Linked DNA regions of Acuticoccus sp. I52.16.1. The protein of the gene in region 1 binds, or shares a complex with, the protein of each later gene. Links are inferred from orthologs where the notes say so. Each region holds a gene or a part of one and is shown in the gene's direction. Other genes may lie near its edges. The genes, in order: dnaN, MRB58_RS07095 and MRB58_RS22640.

Evidence for each region.
Region 2: the proteins of dnaN (region 1) and MRB58_RS07095 are in contact, whole or in part, in a cryo-EM structure (PDB 8GIZ), measured with the Escherichia coli proteins. The link is inferred for Acuticoccus sp. I52.16.1 from one-to-one orthologs.
Region 3: the proteins of dnaN (region 1) and MRB58_RS22640 are in contact, whole or in part, in a cryo-EM structure (PDB 8GIZ), measured with the Escherichia coli proteins. The link is inferred for Acuticoccus sp. I52.16.1 from one-to-one orthologs.

What each region holds. Positions count from the first base shown.
Region 1 is NZ_CP094828.1:3,651,114-3,658,385, forward strand. Bases 1,885-4,800 are described here. They hold dnaN (DNA polymerase III subunit beta), read left to right. Parts: upstream 1,885-2,741; coding sequence 2,742-3,860; downstream 3,861-4,800. Other genes in these bases: dnaA (chromosomal replication initiator protein DnaA), read left to right, coding at 1,885-2,491; recF (DNA replication/repair protein RecF), read left to right, coding at 3,877-4,800. In the rest of the region: MRB58_RS16480 (rhodanese-like domain-containing protein), read left to right, coding at 463-897; more of dnaA, read left to right, coding at 1,034-1,884; more of recF, read left to right, coding at 4,801-4,998; MRB58_RS16500 (phytoene/squalene synthase family protein), read right to left, coding at 5,036-5,977; MRB58_RS16505 (phytoene desaturase), read right to left, coding at 5,974-7,272. UniProt on the Escherichia coli protein: Confers DNA tethering and processivity to DNA polymerases and other proteins. Acts as a clamp, forming a ring around DNA (a reaction catalyzed by the clamp-loading complex) which diffuses in an ATP-independent manner freely and bidirectionally along dsDNA.
Region 2 is NZ_CP094828.1:1,561,409-1,568,674, forward strand. The notes cover bases 1,973-4,882. They hold MRB58_RS07095 (DNA polymerase III subunit gamma/tau), read left to right. Parts: upstream 1,973-2,532; coding sequence 2,533-4,233; downstream 4,234-4,882. Other genes in these bases: MRB58_RS07085 (ATP-binding cassette domain-containing protein), read left to right, coding at 1,973-2,276; MRB58_RS07100 (YbaB/EbfC family nucleoid-associated protein), read left to right, coding at 4,247-4,573; recR (recombination mediator RecR), read left to right, coding at 4,581-4,882. Also shown: MRB58_RS07080 (ABC transporter permease), read left to right, coding at 1-1,626; more of MRB58_RS07085, read left to right, coding at 1,623-1,972; more of recR, read left to right, coding at 4,883-5,183; MRB58_RS07110 (SH3 domain-containing protein), read right to left, coding at 5,221-5,751; MRB58_RS07115 (D-glycerate dehydrogenase), read left to right, coding at 5,839-6,846; MRB58_RS07120 (AprI/Inh family metalloprotease inhibitor), read left to right, coding at 7,036-7,266. UniProt on the Escherichia coli protein: Part of the beta sliding clamp loading complex, which hydrolyzes ATP to load the beta clamp onto primed DNA to form the DNA replication pre-initiation complex.
Region 3 is NZ_CP094828.1:5,051,934-5,057,012, forward strand. Bases 2,242-5,079 are described here. They hold MRB58_RS22640 (DNA polymerase III subunit delta'), read left to right. Parts: upstream 2,242-3,050; coding sequence 3,051-4,109; downstream 4,110-5,079. Other genes in these bases: MRB58_RS22630 (septal ring lytic transglycosylase RlpA family protein), read left to right, coding at 2,242-2,372; tmk (dTMP kinase), read left to right, coding at 2,405-3,037; metG (methionine--tRNA ligase), read left to right, coding at 4,143-5,079. Also shown: MRB58_RS22620 (M20/M25/M40 family metallo-hydrolase), read left to right, coding at 1-591; MRB58_RS22625 (Rid family hydrolase), read left to right, coding at 739-1,143; more of MRB58_RS22630, read left to right, coding at 1,344-2,241. UniProt on the Escherichia coli protein: Part of the beta sliding clamp loading complex, which hydrolyzes ATP to load the beta clamp onto primed DNA to form the DNA replication pre-initiation complex.

The sequences.
Region 1 (7,272 bases):
AAAGCTGTGACCGCACCCGCCGATTCTCCTGGTCGGTCAAGAAAAAAATTTCCGATAGAGATGAAATTCACGGCTGAGTGCGAACCCCCTCGCCGACAACACGATTTTCGCACCCGATTGTGAAAAAGCGCCAGAATGTGCGGATTTGCTAAACAAATCGGCCGAATCTGCTTCGCCTTGGCGCTTGCCCTCGGTAGCCCGGCGTGCGAAGGGTTAATCGTTGATCGGGGTAACGAACCGTTCACACAATAGACAAGCCCAGCTCGTTCGCGAAGCCGGGCGGTTTCCGTCGAAGAGGGTCATGGCATGTCGGTGATTGCAATTTCAGGTTGCTCGATCGCATCTGCTTTTTGCGTCACCGCTCCGGCTTAGTCACGGTTCGCAGAACCCTGCGACCCCGTTAATAGAGGCTACCGGAAACCAAGGCCGGGCAATCGATCGCCCGGAGGAGGGATATTGTCCATGATGCAAACCGGCAATCCACCCATTTCAGAGGTCACGCCCGACGAGGCCTACAACGAGCTGATGAACGACCCGTCCGCTCGCCTCGTCGATGTGCGCACCAAAGCCGAGTGGGCCTACGTAGGCCTGCCCGATCTCACCGCGGCTCCGTCCGGCGAGCCTGTCCTCCTCGAGTGGCAGGTGTTCCCGACGATGGCCGTCGCCGACGACTTTGGCCAGTCGCTCCAGAGCGCCTGCCCGGATCCGTCGACAGCGCTCTATTTCATCTGCCGCAGCGGGGCCCGCAGCCTCGCCGCCGCAAGGTTGATGGGCGCTCTCGGCTACGAGAGGTGCTTCAACGTCACCGACGGCTTCGAAGGGCCGCCGGACGGCGCAGGGCACCGTGGCACTGTCGCCGGGTGGAAAGCATCCGGTCTCCCCTGGCGGCAGACTTAGCGAACCGAGACCCACGCGTATTTCGTCGAATCCCATCGGGTGCACCCGGGCGCCCGATCGGGAGGGTTTGTGCCAAGTGCATCGCTATCCGGGCAATGACAATTCAAACACGGGACCTTCAGGAGTAGTGCGAACGATGGAGCCAACCCAAGCATCGGCCGGAACGACTGAAAGCAAAGATAGCGAAACCTGGTCTCAGATTAAGTTAGAACTTCGCTCTGCCCACGGCGAGGATATCTATACGTCGTGGTTCGAGCGCATCGAGTTCGAATCCGTTTCGAATACCGTCGTCGACCTGTCCACGCCGACGTCGTTTATCCGGCACTGGGTGCAGACCCACTACGCGACCGACATCGTCCAGCGCTGGCGCGCTGTGCGCCCCGATATCGGCGAGGTGCGCTTCAAGGTGCGTTCCTCGCTCCGTCCCAAGACCCGGCCCGTCCGCAGCGGTCCCGCCGCGGGTGCCCCCAACACCGTCGATCAGACCAACGGGTCGGCCGCCCCGCGCCGTCAGATCGACGGCCCTCCCGTTCCGCCGAATTCGGCCGGCGGCCTCGAGGGATCGGCATTGGATGCACGCCACTCGTTCGCGAGCCTCGTAGAAGGCCCGTCGAACCAGCTCGCGGTCGCGGTCGCCAAGAAGGTGGCCTTCGCCCAACCCGGTGAGCGGGCGGCGTACAACCCGCTGTTCGTCACCGGGGCCGTCGGCCTCGGCAAGACGCACCTGCTGCAGGCCATCGCCGGCGCCGCCAACCCAGCCCGCCGCACGCTCTACCTGACGGCGGAGCACTTCATGTACCGGTTCGTCTCCGCGGTGATGAACCGCACGACGATCTCGTTCAAAGACATCCTGCGTGACATCGACGTCCTGCTCATCGACGACATCCAGTTCCTGAATGGCGCCAAGGTGCAGGAGGAGTTCGGGCATACCCTGACGACCCTCGTCGACAGCCAGCGCCAGGTGGTGATCGCCGCCGATCGTGCTCCTGCCGATCTGGAAGGCCTCGATGCGCGGGTCCGCTCGCGCCTCAGCGGCGGTCTCCTCGTGGAACTGACGCCGCCGGACTACGCCATGCGCAAGGCGATCCTCGAGCAGCGCATCTCGGTCCAGCACGAGATGTTCGAGGATCTCGTCTTCCCCGAGGAAGTGGTCGACTTCGTGGCCCGGTCGATCACCACCAACGGGCGCGACCTCGACGGTGCGGTCAACCGCCTCGTCGCCCACAACCAGCTGACCTCCGCGCCGATCGACCTGAAAATGGCCGAGAACGCGCTGCGCGATCTGCTTCGCGCTCGCGAGAGCAAGAAGCCGAAGATCGAGGACATCCAGCGGGTCACGTCGCAGCACTTCAACGTGTCGCGCCAGGACCTGGTCTCCGCCCGCCGCACCAAGGTGATCGTGCGTCCGCGGCAGATCGCGATGTACCTGTCCAAGACGCTGACGCCGCGCTCGCTCCCCGAGATCGGCCGCCGGTTCGGCAACCGCGACCACACCACCGTCCTGCACGCGGTGCGAAAGGTCGAGGACCTGATCACCAAGGACACGCAGATGGCAGAGGACATCGAGACGCTGAAGCGCCTCCTCGACCAATAACGGCCACCTGCGACACGACGCGATCGGCCCGGGGCGACCCGGGCCTTTTTTGTGCCCGCATCCCCGCGCACGGGCCCGGCGCGGACGGCCGTTGCGCCGTCCGGGCAAAAAATGGCCGGAAACGGCCGGCAATATGTGGACGTATGGCGCGGCACGCGCGTTGCTTGCTTCCAGATCTTGAATCCACGGCTACCATCTGTTCAACGTAGCCTCCCAGCGGTACCCCCGCGCCTTTCGGACGGACTCCCGTATGCGTGCGACCCTCGAACGGGCCCATCTCCTGAAGCCCCTCAGTCACGTCCAGCGGGTCGTTGAACGCCGCAATACGATCCCGATTCTGTCGAACGTGCTGATCCGGGCCGACGGGGCGAGCCTCACCCTCAAGGCGACCGACCTCGACCTCGAGCTGATCGAGACCGTCGAGGCCGGTGTCGAGCAGCCCGGCGCGATCACGGTGCCGGCCCACATGCTGCACGACATCGTCCGCAAGATTCCCGAGGGCGCCCGCATCGCGCTGGAGACCAACCCCGACGGGTCGACCATGACGCTGACCGCCGGCCGGTCGCGCTTCGCCCTGCAGATGCTGCCCGAGAGCGACTATCCGGACATCACCGGCGGCGAGTTCACCCACGCGTTCAAGCTTAAGGCCGCCGACTTCAAGTGGCTGATCGACCGGACGCAGTTCGCGATCTCCACCGAGGAGACCCGCTACTACCTCAACGGCATCTACTTCCACGCCGTCGACGCGCCGGGCGGGGCCATGTTCCGCGCCGTGGCGACCGACGGCCACCGCCTCGCCCAGGCGCAGGTGGAGGCGCCGGAGGGCGCGGCCGGGATGCCCGGCATCATCGTGCCGCGCAAGACCGTCGGCGAATTGCAGCGTCTGATGGAGAACCCCGAGGCCGAACTCACCATCGAGCTCAGCGACACGAAGATCCGCGTCACCTTCGCCAACGTGGTGCTGACGTCCAAGCTGATCGACGGCACCTTCCCCGACTACGACCGCGTGATCCCGAAGAACAACACCAAGATCATGCACGTCGACCGGATCGACTTCGCCGCCGCCGTCGACCGCGTCTCCACGGTCTCGTCCGAGCGCGGCCGTGCGGTGAAACTCTCCCTGACCGACGGGTCGCTGACCCTCTCCGTCATCAACCCGGACTCCGGCACCGCCACCGACGAGCTGGTCGTCGACTTCGACTCCGAGCCGCTCGACATCGGCTTCAACTCAAAATACCTGCTCGACATCACCAGCCAGCTCGGCTCCGAGAACGCCACATTCGCCCTCGCCGACCCCGGCTCGCCCACCCTCATCCACGACGGCGACGCGGAGAAGACGCTCTACGTCCTCATGCCGATGCGCGTGTGACCGCGGGCATGCCCGCGTGCCGCCCTCCGAGCCAGCGCCCACGCGCGTCCGCCTGACGCGTCTCGGCCTCTCCCAGTTCCGCAACTATACCGAGGCGCGCCTCTGCGCGGCGCGTGATCACGTCGTGCTCGCCGGCCCCAACGGCTCGGGCAAGACCAACGTGCTGGAGGCGATCTCGCTGCTGTCGCCCGGTCGGGGCCTGCGGCGCGCGACCTATGCCGAGATGATCCGGCAGGGGGCCCCGGCCGAAACCGGCTGGGCGGTCTCGGCGCGGGTGGACAAGGGGGGCGAGGAAAGCGCGGTCGGCACCGGCCTGCAAGGCGAGGGGAGCCGCATCGTGCGTGTCGACGGCGCCGACGCGCGGCCCGACGACCTGACCCGCGTCGCTCGCGTCCTCTGGCTCACACCGGCGATGGACGGGCTCTTCACCGGCGGCACATCCGACCGGCGCCGCTTTCTGGACCGGCTGGCGCTGGCGTTGTTCCCGCAGCACGGCCGCCGCGCCAACGCCTACGAGCGTGCGATGCGCCAGCGCAACAAGATGTTCGAAGACGGCGTGTCCGACGCGCGCTGGTACGAGGCGGTCGAGCGCGAGATGGCCGAGCACGGCGCCGCGATGGCGGCTGCCCGCGTCGAGCTGATCGTGAAGCTGAACGCCGCCCAGGCCGTGCGTGCGCTGGACGGGGGGGACTTCCCGCAAGCCGTGCTCGCCCTCGCCGGCGACGAGGGCGACGCCGACGGACCCGGTTTTGCCCGCCGCCTGCGCGAAGGGCGCGGGCGCGACCGCGCGGCGGGGCGGGCGCTCGGCGGGCCGCACCGCGTCGACCTCAAGGTGACGCACGTGGAGAAGGACATGCCCGCCGGCCTCGCCTCCACCGGCGAGCAGAAGGCCCTCCTCATCGGCATCGTCCTCGGCCACGCGGCGCTGGTCGCCCGTGTCACCGGCGAGACGCCGATCCTCCTTCTCGACGAGGTCGCCGCCCACCTCGACCCGGCGCGCCGCGCCGCGCTCTACGACACCCTCGACGCCCTCGGCGCTCAGACCTTCATGACGGGAACCGACGAGAGCCTCTTCACCGCGTTGGGCGAGCGTGCCGACCGCTTCCGCGTCGAGGCCGGGACCATCACCCCGCAATAGACGCCCGCTCGCGGTGGTGGCGGCGTGTGGGGACGCGCTACGGTCGCGTCCCGTCCCCGGCATGGCGCGGCCGCGTCCAGAGGCCGCCGCGCGAGGGCGTGGCGCGCGGGCGGGAGAGGGTGGGGCCGAGGGCGCCGGCGATGAGGCGCAACTTCTCCGCCTTGGTGGTGCCGACCCGCTCGGCCAGGCCCGCCGGCCCCGCGGCCTGCCGACGCACGCCGATCTCCCGGTACACCGCGCTCGCCGAGGCGACCGCCCATCGCGCCCGCAGCGGCAAGCGCGCCAGACCCACACGCGCCGAGCGGTAGTAGGGCTCGGCCTCATGCACCAGGCGCACCGCGACCGTGTGCACGGCAGGGGCGTGCGCCGGGGCGCGGACGGCGTCGGGATATGGGGGGACGCCGGCTTCGGCGAGCCACGTCGTGGGGAGGTACAGGCGGCCGACCGCCGCGTCCGCCACCACGTCGCGCGCGATGTTGGTCATCTGGAAGGCGAGGCCGAGGTCGCAGGCGCGGTCCAGCGTGTCCGCCTCCTCCGGCGCGACACCCATCACGAGCGCCATCATCACGCCCACCGCGCCGGCGACGCCGTAGCAGTAGGCCGCCAGCTCGTCGATCGTGGCGTAGGTGCGACCGTCGACGTCCATCGCGAACCCGTCCAGGTGGTCGTGCGCCAGCGACCGGGAGATCCCGTGTCGCCGCGCCACCGCCGCGAACCCGGCGAACACCGGCGCCACTGACGCCCCCGCGAGGGCCGTGTCGGTCTGGCGGCGCAGCTCGGCGAGCCGGGCGGCCGGGTCCGGCACCACGCGCTCCCCGTGGCCGAGATCCTGCCCGTCGATCACGTCGTCCGCGTGCCGGCACCAGGCATAGAGGCGGGCGACGTCGTCGCGCAGCGCCGGCGGCAGCAGCGTCGAGGCGGCCGCGAAACTCTTCGAACCGCGGGCGAGCGTGGCGCGGGCGGCCGCCGCCTCGTTCATCGGTCCGTCGGCGACGGGGCCACCCGCTCGCCCACGATGAGCTGCGCCGTCGCCTTCGCCGAGCCGACCACCCCCGGCACCCCCGCGCCCGGATGCGTGCCCGCACCGACGAAGTAGAGGTTGGCGATGGTGTCGTCCCGGTTGTGACAGCGGAAGAAGGCCGACTGCGTCAGGATCGGCTCCAGCGAGAACGCCGAGCCGAGGTGCGCGTTCAGCTCGCGCGAGAAGTCGGCCGGGGTGAAGGTGCGGCAGGTGACCAGCGTCTCGCGCAGCCGCGGGATCGCGCGGCGCTCCAGCTCGGCGAGGATGAGGTCGCGGTAGGCCGGTCCGGCCGCATCCCAGTCGATCGACGCGGCACCCAGGTGCGGCACCGGGGCGAGCACGTAGTAGGCGCTCCGCCCCTCCGGTGCCATCGACGGGTCCGTCTTCGACGGTGCGTGCAGGTAGAGCGAGAAGTCCTCCGGCAGCTCCGGCCCGGCGAAGATCTCGCCGATCAGCTCGCGGTACCGCGGTCCGAAGAGCACGGTGTGATGCTCCAGGTCGCCCGGCACGTCCCGGTCGAGGCCGAAGTAGACGACGAAGAGGGAGTTCGAATAGCGCTTCTTCGCCAGTCGCCGCGCCTGCGCCTCGCCGCGCGCGGTACCGCCGAGGAGCGAGGCGTAGGTGTGCATCACGTCCGCGTTGGAGGCGACGATGTCGGCCGCCAGCCGCTCGCCCGTGGCGAGGCGGACGCCCGTCGCACGGTCGCCGTCCGTCTCGATCGCCGCGACGGGGGAGGCGAGGCGCACCTGCCCGCCCAGCTCCTCGAAGAGGCGGACCATGCCGGCCACCAGCGCCCCGGTGCCGCCCTGCGCGAACCACACGCCCCAGCGGCGTTCCAGCGCGTGGATCAGCCCGTAGATCGCGCTGGTGGCGAACGGGTTGCCGCCGACCAGCAGCGTGTGGAACGAGAACGCCTGGCGCAGATGCTCGTCCTCGATGAAGCTCGCGACCTTGGCGTAGAGGGTGCGGTAGCTCTGCAGGCGCACCAGCTGCGGCGCCACGCGCAACATCGAACCGACCGACAGGAACGGCGCGGTGCCCAGCTTGACGTAACCTTCCTCCAGCAGCGCCTTGGAGTAGGCGAGGAAGCGGGCATAGCCGTCGACGTCGCGGGGGTTGATCGCGTCGATCTGCCGGTCGAGCTCGGCCTGGTCGTTGACGTAGTCGAACACCGTCCCGTCGTCCCAGCGCAATTGGTAGAAGGGCGAGACCGGCAGCAGCGTCACGTAGTCGTCCAGCGTGCGGCCGGCGAG
Region 2 (7,266 bases), 2.1 Mb from region 1 along the record:
GTCATCGCCGTGCCGGTGGGCGCCGGGCTCGTCGGCGTGCTTCTGCCGGCATTCGGCTACCTGCCGCCCATCGGCGCCGACCAGCCTGGGCTCGCCGCGTTCGCCGCCCTCGCCGCCCGCCCCGGCCTCGCCCATTCGGCGGCGCTGTCGGTCGGGACGGCACTGGCGGCGACCCTCGTCTCGCTGGCGGCCACGGCGTCGATCCTGGCGGCGACGTTCGGCACGCGGGCGATGGCGGTCACGGATCGGCTGCTGGCGCCGCTCTTGTCGGTGCCGCATGCGGCCGCGGCGCTCGGGTTCGTGCTGCTGTTCGCGCCCTCCGGCCTGGTCCTGCGGCTCCTGTCGCCGTGGGCCACCGGGCTGCGGGTCCCGCCCGATATCGCGCTGGTGCAAGACCCGTGGGGGATCGCCCTCACCGTGGCCCTCGTCATGAAGGAGACGCCCTTTCTGGTGCTGATGGCCCTCGCCGCGCTGGGACAGATCGAAGCGCGGCCCCGCGTCGCCATGGCGCGGGCGCTCGGCTACGGGCGGATGGCGGCGTTCCTGCACGGGGTGTGGCCGCTGGTCTACCGGCAGATCAAGCTGCCGGTGCTGGCCGTGCTCGCCTTCTGCGTCTCGGTGGTCGACGTGGCGATGATCCTGGGGCCGACGCGCCCGCCCCCCCTCGCCGTGCGCCTCCTCACCGAGCTCCACGCGGCCGACATCGACGCCTGGCTCGTCGGCAGTGCCGGCGCGGTGCTGCTGCTGGGGCTGATGGGCGCCCTGGTCCTCGCCTGGCTCGCGCTGGAGCGCGCCGCGGGGTGGGCGCTGGCCCGGCTGCGCGACGGCGGCTGGCGCGCCCGGCGCGACCGGCTGGCCCGTATCGCCGCCATGGCCTTCGCCGCGGCATTGACCGGCACGATGGCGCTCGCGGTGGTCGGCCTGTGCGTGCAGTCGGTCGCCGGCTACTGGCCGTTTCCGCAGGTGCTGCCCGCCAACGTCAGCGCCGCGTCCTGGGTCGAGCGCCTGCCGGGCGTGCTCGACACGCTGGCGACCACGCTCGGCATCGCCATCGGCGCGACGGCGCTGTCGCTGCCGCTGGCGGTGGCGCTGCTGGCGAGCGGCGTGCGCGTGGGCGGGCTGATCTACCTGCCGCTGATCGTGCCGCAAGTCGCTTTCCTGTTCGGTCTGGCGACGCTCGTCATCGCCATGGGGGTGACGGCCGGGCCGGTCCTCGTCACCCTCACGCACGTCCTCTTCACGCTGCCTTATGCCCTCATCGCGCTGTCCGGCCCCTGGGCCGCACTCGACCCGCGCTACGAGATGGCGGCGCGCAGCTTCGGCCTGCCGTGGTGGCGCCGCTTCGTCATGGTCCGGCTGGCGCTGCTGACGCGGCCGCTGGCGGTCGCGGCGGCGCTCGGCGTCGCGGTCAGCGTCGCGCTCTACGTGCCGACGCGCATCGTCGGCGGCGGGCGCGTCGCCACCATCACCACCGAAGCGGTCGCGGCGGCCACCGGCGGCGACCGGCGGCTGGTCGCCATGCTCGCCCTCATGCAGCTGGCGCTCCCCTTCGTCGCCTTTGCGCTGGCGCGGGGCGGGCCGGCGCTCGCCTTCCGCCACCGCCGCGCCATGCAGGGCCGCGCATGAGCCTGGAGATCGACCTCGCCGTCGCGCTGCGCGGGCGCACCATGGCCACGCTGAAGGCGACCGTCGAGCCGGGAGCCGTGCTCTCGGTGATCGGCCCGTCGGGCGGCGGCAAGACCTCGCTGCTCCTGGCCGTCGCCGGACTGCTGGACGCGCCCTTCACCGTCACCGGCACCGTGACACGCGACGGCACAGACCTCACTCCGCTGCCGCCCGAGCGCCGCCGCATGGGGCTGATGTTCCAGGACGCGCTCCTCTACCCGCACATGTCGGTGGTGCAGAACGTCCTCTTCGCGGTGCCGCGGCGGGAGGCCGGGCGGCGCCTGACGCGGGCCGAGCGCCGCGCCCGTGCCGAAGCCAACCTCGCCCGTGTCGAGATGGGGCACGCCGCCGCACGCGACCCGGACACGCTCTCGGGCGGCCAGACGAGCCGTGTGGCACTGGCGCGCACGCTCGCCTCGGCGCCGCGAACGCTGCTGCTGGACGAGCCGTTCTCGGCGCTGGACCCGGCGCTCCGGGCCCAGGTGCGGGCGTTCGTCTTCGACCTGGCGCGGCAGGACGGGCTGCCCGTCGTCATGGTCAGCCACGACCCGGCGGACGCGGAGGCGGCGGGGGGCCAGATCATCGAGATCCGGTCTTGCCAAGCAGGGTGATGATCCTGATATAGGGCGGTGGGAGGTCGGCGGTGGACGGGCCACTCGCCAACCGGGTCAGGTCGGGAACGAAGCAGCCCTAACGAATCCGGTCCGGGTCATTCGCCGGCCTCCTTCTTCCAAGCCGGCGACCTCGGCGGCGACGATGCCGCGCCCACCACGTGGGCAAGCGCGAAATCCGGGCGCCGCAGGGCTGGCGCCTACCGGGCATCGTGTGCATGGTTGAGCCCGCGCGCAACCAGCGGCACACACCACGATTTCGCGGCCGGAGACCACCTTGTCCGACAGCACAGCACCGTCCGCGACACCGTACACGGTCCTGGCCCGCAAATACCGCCCGCACCACTTCGGCGAGCTGATCGGCCAGGCGCCGATGGTGCGTACGCTGAAGAACGCCTTCGCTCACGACCGCATCCCGCAGGCGTGGATGCTGACCGGCGTGCGCGGTGTCGGCAAGACGACCACCGCCCGCATCCTCGCTCGCGCCCTCAACTACGAGAAGGACGGCGCCCGCCACCCCACGGTGGAGTTCACCGAGTTCGGCGACCACTGCAAAGCCATCATGGAAGGCCGGCACGTCGACGTGATCGAGATGGACGCCGCGTCCCACACCTCGATCAACGACATCCGCGAGATCACCGACGCGGCGCGCTACAAGCCCGTCTCCGCGCTCTACAAGGTGTACATCATCGACGAGGTGCACATGCTGTCGACGGCGGCCTTCAACGGTCTCCTGAAGACGCTGGAAGAGCCGCCCGAGCACGTGAAGTTCATCTTCGCCACGACCGAGATCCGCAAGGTCCCGGTGACGGTGCTGTCCCGCTGCCAGCGGTTCGACCTGCGCCGGATCGAGGCGGACGAGCTGAGCGCGCACCTCGCCAAGGTCGCCACCAACGAAGGCATCACCGCCGACGAGGAGGCACTGCGCCTGATCGCCCGCGCCGCCGAGGGCTCGGTGCGCGACTCGCTGTCGCTGATGGACCAGGCGATCAGCCACGGCGGCGGCGTGATCTCCGCCGAGAGCCTGCGCGACATGCTCGGCCTCGCCGACCGCACCCGCATCGTCGACCTGTTCGAGCGCGTCATGAAGGGCGACGCCGCCGGGGCGCTGGCCGAACTCGGCGCGCAGTACGAGGTGGGTGCCGACCCGGCCGTCATCCTCACCGACCTCGCCTCGTTCACCCATCAGGTGACGCGCCTCAAGGTGACCAACGGCTCGCCCGACCCCGGCGACCCGCAGGAGGTGCGCGAGAGCGCCGTCGCCTTCGCCGCCGGGCTCGGCATGGCGGCGCTGTCGCGCATGTGGCAGGCGTTGCTCGCCGGGATCCAGGAGGTGCAGTCCGCGCCCAAGCCGATGATGGCGGCCGAGATGGTCCTCATCCGGCTCACCTACATGGCGAGCCTGCCCGACCCCGACCGTCTGCCGATGACCGACGCGCCGCAGGCGCCGGGCGGCGGTGGCCCGGCCCGCCCGCCGCGCGGCCCCGGCAACGGCCCGGCCGCCCGCGCCGTGGCCCCCGCACAGGCTCGCGCCAGCGCCCGCGCCGAGCGCCCGCAGCCGCAGAGCTTCGAGGATATCGCCGCGCTGATGGGCTCGCACTCGCTGCTGCTCAAGCAGGCGGTGGAGCAGGACATGCGCCTGAAGGCCTTCGCGCCCGGCCGCATCGAGGTGACGCTGACCGAGGGCGCCAATGCGAACGCCGCCGGCCAGCTGGGGCAGAAGCTGACCGAGGTCACCGGCTCGCGCTGGATCGTCACCGTCAGCGAGGGCGCCACGACGCCGACGATCCACGAGGTGAAGACCGCCGAGCAGCTCCGCCTGAAGGCGGAAGCCGGGGAAGACCCGCTGGTGAAAGCGATCATGGCGCGGTTCGCCGATGCGCAGATCGTCGAAGTGAGAGAAACACCGCACGAGGCGGACGGGCCGGCCGAACAGGCGCGCGACCGCAAGGGTTGAGAGGAAGAGACCGATGGATTTGTTCAAGATGATGGGGAAGGCCCGCGAGCTGCAGAGCCGCATGGGCGACCTCCAGGACGAGCTGAAGGAGATCGAGGCGAGCGGCGAGTCCGGCGCCGGCTCGGTCAAGGCGACGATGAACGGCGCCATGGTGCTGACCGCCCTCGCGATCGACCCCGAACTGATGAAACCGGAGGACAAGGAGATCGTCGAGGATCTGGTGATGGCCGCCGTCGCCGACGCGCAGGCCAAGGTCCAGGTCCTCGTCCAGGAGCGCACGCAGAGCCTGATGGGCGACCTCGGCCTCCCCGCCGGCATGAAGCTGCCCTTCGGCGGCTGACGCGCCTGTGGCGGTCGCGGGTCCCGAAATCGAGCGGCTGATCGCGCTGCTGGCCAAGCTGCCCGGTCTCGGCCCCCGCTCGGCCCGCCGCGCCGCCCTCCACATGGTGAAGAAGCGCGAGGCGCTGCTGCACCCGCTCGCCGCGGCGCTGGCCGAGGTGGGCGAGCGCGTCACCGTGTGCAGCGAGTGCGGCAACGTCGACACGTCCGACCCCTGCACCGTCTGCGCCGACGTCTCGCGCGATGCGGCGACGCTCATCGTCGTGGAAGACGTCGCCGACCTGTGGGCCCTGGAACGCGCCAGCGCGCTGCGCGCCCGCTACCACGTCCTCGGCGGCACGATCTCGGCGCTCGACGGGTTCGGGCCGGACGATATCGGCATCGCGCGTCTGATAGAGCGCGTCGCGGGCGGCGAGGTCCGCGAGGTGCTGCTCGCCCTCAACGCCACCGTCGAGGGGCAGACCACCGCCCACTACATCACCGAGCGCCTCGAACCGCTCGACGTGACGATCTCACGGCTGGCTTCCGGCGTCCCGATCGGCGGCGAGCTGGACTATCTCGACGAGGGCACCCTCGCCGCCGCCATCCACCAGCGGCGCCCGTTCGGCTGACGCCGCGGCTCCGCCCGGCGGCGGCCTCGGTCTCGCCTCAGTCGACCTTCTCGGTGGGATAGACGCCCCACAGGGTGCGTTGCGGCACCAGGCCATGCCAGTTCTGACCCGAGATCGAGCACCACGACCCGTCGCACCGCTCGACGTCCGCCAGCACGAAGGGTTCCAGGTAGGCCACCGGCGAAGAGGCCGCGCTCGCCGTCTCCAGCAGCGGGATCGTCTCGGTCTCGGACCACGGCGCGACGAGCGCGGTGCGCTTGCCGGAGAGCAGCGAGCGGTGGATCCACCCGTCCTCGCCGTCGACGTCGCGCACGCGTCGCCAGTTGCCGTACTCGCGCACGATCTCCACCGGCAGTCCGCGTTTGTTGAAGGTCCACTTGATCTTATATGACCGCGACGGGCCCACGCGCACGTTCACCTTGTTGGCGGAAAGGCTCACGAATCGTGGCAGCGGCAGGCCGCTCGGCCCCATCTCGGTCGGCCCGGCGGCATGGGCCGGCGGCGCGGCACCGGCGACAACGGCCAGGATCAGTGCCAGGGAGGCAATCGTAAATCGGATCGGCTTCATCGTTCCCTCTTTGGCGGGGAACGCTAAGGTGGCATGCATCCGGTTGCGTTCGGGTTATCAACACCCGCCGGCTTGAAGAGGAGCGTCATGTCGACAAGCGTCATCGTCACGCGCAAATTGCCCGAACAGGTCGAAGAGCGCATGCGCCAGCTGTTCGACGTGAAGCTCAACGCCGACGACCGGCCGATGACGCAGGCCGAGCTGGTCGAAGCCGTGCGCCACGCCCGCGTCCTCGTCCCCACCATCACCGACCGGATCGACGCTGCGGTGTTGCAGCAGGCGGGCCCCAACCTCGGCCTCATCGCCAACTACGGCAACGGCACCGACAATATCGACGTCGATGCCGCGGCGGCGCGCAAGATCCTCGTCACCAACACCCCCGGCGTCCTGACTGAGGACACCGCCGACATGACGATGGCGATGATCCTCGCCCTGCCCCGCCGCATCGTCGAGGGTACCAAGATCATCGAGGAGGGCGGCTTCGGCGGGTGGGCGCCGACGTGGATGATGGGCAACCGCGTCTGGGGCAAACGGATCGGCATCGTCGGCATGGGACGTATTGGCGCAGCCGTCGCCAAGCGGGCCAAGGCGTTCGGCATGTCGGTCCACTATCACAACCGCCGTCCGGCCGCCCCCGCCATCGCCGAGCCGCTCGGTGCCACCTATTGGGCAAGCCTCGACCAGATGCTCGCTCGCATGGACTTCGTCTCCATCCATTGCCCGCAGACGCCGGCGACCTTCCATCTCCTCTCCGGCCGCCGCCTGGCGCTGATGAAGCCGGAGGCCATGGTCATCAATCTCGCCCGCGGCGACATCGTCGACGAAGACGCCCTCATCAAGCTGATCGAGGAGGGAAAACTCGCCGGCGCGGGCCTCGACGTGTTCACCAACGAGCCGGCGATCAACCCCAGGCTGATCAAGTTGGCGAAGGCCGGCAAGGCGCTCCTGCTCCCGCACATGGGCTCCTCCACCCGCGAGGGCAGGATCGACATGGGCGACAAGGTGGTCATCAACATCCGCGTCTTCATGGATGGGCATCGCCCGCCGGACCTGGTGCTGTCGCAGCCGCCGGTGCACCGCCCTCTCTCGGCCTGAGGGTCCCCCGCCCGAGGCTTCGGGACCCTGCCCCCCCTTCGACCCGGAGGCGAGTTAACGGTATATCGACGGATCCGGGCAAACACGGGTATGGGGATCGGCGGTGACGCGGTCGCCTCCCACCGGACCGGGCCGGTGCGTGGGGTGCCGGCGAAGAGAATGCCAGGAACGCCTGAAGGGGCAGAAGTGATGATCGAGTACCGTTCCATGTCGCGCACCTCCACGTCAGGAGCGTGCGCGCCGCGCACCCTGGGCCTTGCCATGGTCGGCATCCTGACGGTCGCGCTCGGCGGTTGCATGACGCAGCGCACGCAGACCGTGGCCTCCGTCCAGCCCGCGCCGTCGCGGCCCGTCAGTCAGGCGCCGCTCGCCCCGCCGCCGATCACCCAGCAGCCGCAGGAGCCCCAAGTTCCCGAGGCG
Region 3 (5,079 bases), 1.4 Mb from region 1 along the record:
GTGCTGCTGCGCGGGGTCCAGGCGCACGCCTCGCGGCCCCATGACGGGCACGACGCGCTGCAGGCCGCGGTGCCGATCCTCTCCATGCTCATGCGCACCCGTGCGTCGCTGCCGCATCCGCTGACGGTGGGTCTCATCGAGGGTGGGCGCGGCATCAACGTCGTGCCCGACCGGGTCCGCTTCACGGTAGACCGGCGCATCGGCAGCCACGAGGAGGCCGATGCGGTCGAGGCCGAGCTGATCGCGGCGATCGAGGCGGCGCATACCGTCCACGGCGTCGAGTTGGAATGCCGGCGCCTGCTGCTGGCCGAACCCGTCGCCCCCACCGCGCCCTCCCAGGCGCTGGCCGAGACGCTCGCCCGGCATGCCGGCGCGGCGATGGGGCAGCAGGTTCCGGTCGTCTCGGCGCCCGTCGTCAGCGGCGCACGGCACTATGCGCTGGCCGGCATCGCGACGGTGCTCTACGGCGTCGGCCCACCGATCGTGGGCGAGGGGGTCGACTTCACCGGCGACGAGAGCGTCTCCATCGACGACCTCGGCAAGGCGACCGCCGCCGTCGCGGCGACGCTCGAGGAAATGCTGTCGCGCTGAGCGGGAAGGGCCGCGAATCACGCGTCGCGGATGCGGGCTCGGCCGCTCCGTAGGCGGCGGCCGATCGCCGGTGTGCGCGAAGCGGCCGGCGAGTGGCGCCGGCCGCGCCGAGCGGCTAATCCGGGGCGACCACAGCAGGAGCGCCCCATGCGTCAGACCTTCGCTTCCGGATCCCCGTTCGAAACCGCCTTCGGCTACGCGCGCGCCGTGAAGGTGGGCGACACCGTCTACGTCGCCGGCACCATCGGCCGCGACCCCGACACCGGGACGCTGCCCGAGGACCCCGCCGCACAATACCGCAACGCCATCGGCATCATTTCGCGGGCGTTGGAGGAGGCCGGGTCGAGCATCGACGATATCGTACAGTTAACGACTTATGTCGCATCCGGCACGACCTTCACCGAGGTGATCGGTCCGCTGATGGGCGACACGTTCGGTCACATCAGGCCGACGAACACCGCACTGGTGGTGAATTTTCCCTGGCCGGGCATCGCTGTGGAGATCCAGTCGATCGCGGTGATCGGGGCCGGACCGGCCCGATCCGGGGCCTGAATCGTTACTGAAGCCCTAACGAATTGTGTGGCAAAAATGCCAACTCCTTAGCAAAGCGTTAGCGTCTCGCCGCCAATGGTATGGGCGCCTCAGCCCTCTGGAAGTAGTGTGCCGTGGTGGGCCCGGTGACTCGGCCCTCGCGAGCGGAGTAAAGACAAATGGCCTTGTCTGAGTTTTGTCGCGCTGCGACGATGGCCTTCTTGTGTGCAGCAACGCTGATGTTGGCCGGATGCGGAGGCGGGATCGAATCGCTGGACGTCCTGTCGGCCTCCGCGGACGGCGCTTCCGACGAGGACGTCACCGGCTTCAAGAAGATCGGCAAGCCCTACAAAGTGGGCGGCCGCTGGTACACGCCCAAGCACGACGAAGACTACGACAAGACCGGCAAGGCCTCCTGGTACGGCCCCCAGTTCCACGGCAAGTCGACCGCCAACGGCGAGGTCTTCGACCAGGACTCGCTGACCGCAGCGCACCCCACGCTGCCGCTTCCCTCTTATGTCCGCGTCACCGTGCTGAAGACCGGCAAATCCGCCGTCCTGCGCGTCAACGACCGCGGCCCCTTCCATCGCGGCCGCATCATCGACGTGTCGAAGGGCGCGGCGACGAAGCTCGGCTTCCGCGCCGCCGGCTCGGCGAAGGTGCGGGTCGAGTATCTCGGCGAGGCGCCCGTCGGCGGCGGTGACAAGGAGACGCTGGTCGCCGAATCGAAGTTCGGCAAATCGTCGTCGAAATCCCTGGCGAACTACCTGTTCGGCAGCGATGACGACGACGAGGAAGAGGGCAAGGTCGAGGTTCGCCTCGCGTCCGCCAAGCCCGCCGGTAAGGACGAGCAGGACGCGCGCAACAATCCTCTGCGCGCGCAGCCGGAGCGCAGCAACGATTCGAACCTGCCGGGCGTGAACCTGCGCTCCTACAAGCCGGCGATGCTGACCGCCTCGGTCCAGCCCAGCGCCGTGCAGGCCTACCAGGCCGAGATCCGCAAGGAGAGCGGCGGCGGCGGCGCGGTGGAGGCGGTGATCGCCATGAACGAGCCCGTCGGCTCGCTCGAAGAGGAAGAGATCGTCCCCAGCACGGCCGCTGTCGCCACCGTGTCGGAGGAGACGGTCGCCGCCAGCCAGTCCCGCGTGACCGGCGCCTTCGACATGTTCGGCGCCGCACCCAGTGACGCCGCCGCCACGGCCGGCGGCGAAACCACGGCCGCATTGCAGGGCGCCGGCACCTCGGAGTAACGTCCGGGCGGTCGAGCTCGGGGCGGGATTTGGTGAAGGGCGCGTTCGTAACCTTCGAAGGCGGTGACGGTGCCGGCAAGTCGACCCAGGCGCGCCGTCTGGCCGTCACGCTGCGCGCCAAGGGCCGCACCGTGACGCTGACGCGAGAGCCCGGCGGCTCCCCGTGGGCCGAGCGGCTGCGCGCGGCGCTCCTGTCCGAGCATGGCGCGGAGCTGAGCCCGGCGGAGCAGGCGCTGTTGTTCGCCGCCGCCCGAGCCGACCACGTGGACACCTTGATCGCCCCCGCGCTCGCCGCCGGCCACGTCGTCATCTGCGACCGCTTCGCCGATTCGACCGAGGCCTACCAGGGCGCCGCCGGGGTCTCCGCGGCACGCCTCGCCACCCTCGGCGCGCTGGTCGTTGGCGACACCGTGCCCGACCTGACGATCGTGCTCGACTGCCCGGCCGACATCGGCCATGTGCGCACCGCGCGCCGCGGCGGCGCCGACCCGTTCGACCGTGCCGAGACGCAGATCCGGGAGAGACGCCGGCAGGCTTTCCTCGCGATCGCGGCGCGCGAACCAGGGCGCTGCGCCGTGGTAGACGCCACGCAGCCGGCCGATATCGTCGCCGACCGCATCTGGCGCATCGCCAGCGAGCGGCTCGCCCTGCTTCAGGCCGCGTGAGCCGCGCCCGCTGATGGCCAGAGCCCCCCGCGCGCCCAAGCCCATGGAAGGCGCGCCCGCCGAACCGGACATGCTGGACAATGCCCCGCCACCGCGTGAGGCGCAGACCCTCGTCGGCCACGGTGAGGCGGTGGGCCGGCTGATGGAGGCGTTCGCCGCCGGCACCCCGCCGCAGGCGATCCTGCTGGAAGGGCCGCGCGGGATCGGCAAGGCGACGCTCGCCTTCCGTCTGGCGCGGGCGCTCCTGAGTACGCTCCCCGGCCAGCCGCTGCCCGACGACCTGTGGGACGATCCGCAGAGCCGCACGGCGCATCAGGTCGCCGCCGGAACGCACCCCGGCCTCGTCCACCTGACGCGGCCCTGGGACGAGAAGGGCAAGAAATTCAAGAGCGAGCTGACCGTCGACGAGGTGCGCCGCATCGTCCCGTTCCTGGGATCGACCGCGGCGGACGGCGGCTGGCGCGTCGTCATCGTCGACGCGGTGGACGACATGAACATCAACGCCTCCAACGCGCTCCTCAAGGCGCTGGAGGAGCCGCCGCGGCGCACGCTCTTCATCCTCGTCGCCCACGTCTCCGGCCGGGTCATGGCGACCATCCGCTCGCGCTGCCGCGCCATCCGCATGCGTCCGCTCAGCGAGGACGAGGTGAGGGGGGCCCTCAACGCGCTCAGAGCCGACCCGTCGACCGCCAAGCTGGGCGAGGGCTCGGTTCGCCGCGCGCTCGGCCTCGCCAACGCGGGGGCGGACGTGGTGCGCTCGGCGCAGCGGCTGCTCGCGCCGTCGATGGTGCGGGACATCCGGGCGCAACACCAGCTCGCCGAGATGGCCGCCCAGCGCCGCGACGACGCGTTCGCGACGGTCCTGGAGCTGGTGCTCGACGCCATTGCCGGGCGCGCCAAACACGGGGCAGGGCGCTTGCCCCTCCCCGCGCTGGACACCTACGCCGCGCTCTACCTCTCCGTGACGGACGACCGCCGGCGCATCGAGGTCTTCAACCTCGACCGCAAGGAAATGGTGCTGGCCGTGCTGTCGCGCCTCTCGGCCGCGGACAAGGCGGCTGGTCTGACTTGACATTGCCGCCCACGGGGGCAGAAGCATCGCGCCATGAGCCAGCAGTTCACCATCACGACGGCGATCTCGTACCCGAACGGGGCGCCCCACATCGGCCACGCCTACGAGCTGATCGCTACCGACGCGATCGCCCGGTTCAAGCGTCTCGACGGCTACACCGTCCATTTCTCGACCGGCACCGACGAGCACGGCCAGAAGATGGTGGAGACCGCGGCCAAGGAAGGGATCCCGGTCGCCGAACTCGCCGACCGCAACACCGGCCTCTTCCGCAAGATGGCCGAGGTGCTGGGCTCCAGCCACGACGACTTCATCTCCACCCGCGAGCCGCGCCACATCGAGGCGAGCCAGGCGATCTGGGAGAAGATGGTCGCCGCGGGCGACATCTACCTCGGCAACTACGGCGGCTGGTACTCGGTCCGCGACGAAGCGTTCTTCGGCGAAAACGAGCTGACGGAGAAGGACGGGCAGAAGTTCGCCCCCACCGGCGCTCCGGTCGCATGGATGGAAGAGCCGTCCTACTTCTTCCGCCTGTCCGCCTTCCAGGACCGCCTGCTGGCGCTCTACGACGAGAACCTGGACTTCATCGCCCCCGCGACGCGGCGCAACGAGGTGGTGGCGTTCGTCAAATCCGGCCTCAAGGACCTCTCCATCTCGCGCACGACGATGGACTGGGGCGTTCCGGTGCCGGGCGACCCGGACCACGTGATGTACGTGTGGGTCGACGCGCTGACCAACTACATCACCTCCTGCGGCTTCCCCGCCGAACCGGAGCGCTTCGCGGCCCAGTGGCCGGCGGACCTCCACGTCATCGGCAAGGACATCATCCGCTTCCACACCATCTACTGGCCGGCCTTCCTGATGAGCGCGGGGCTGGCGCTCCCCAAACGGGTCTTCGGCCACGGCTTCCTCTACAATGCCGGCGAGAAGATGAGTAAGTCGATCGGCAACGTGCTCGATCCGTTCGACCTCG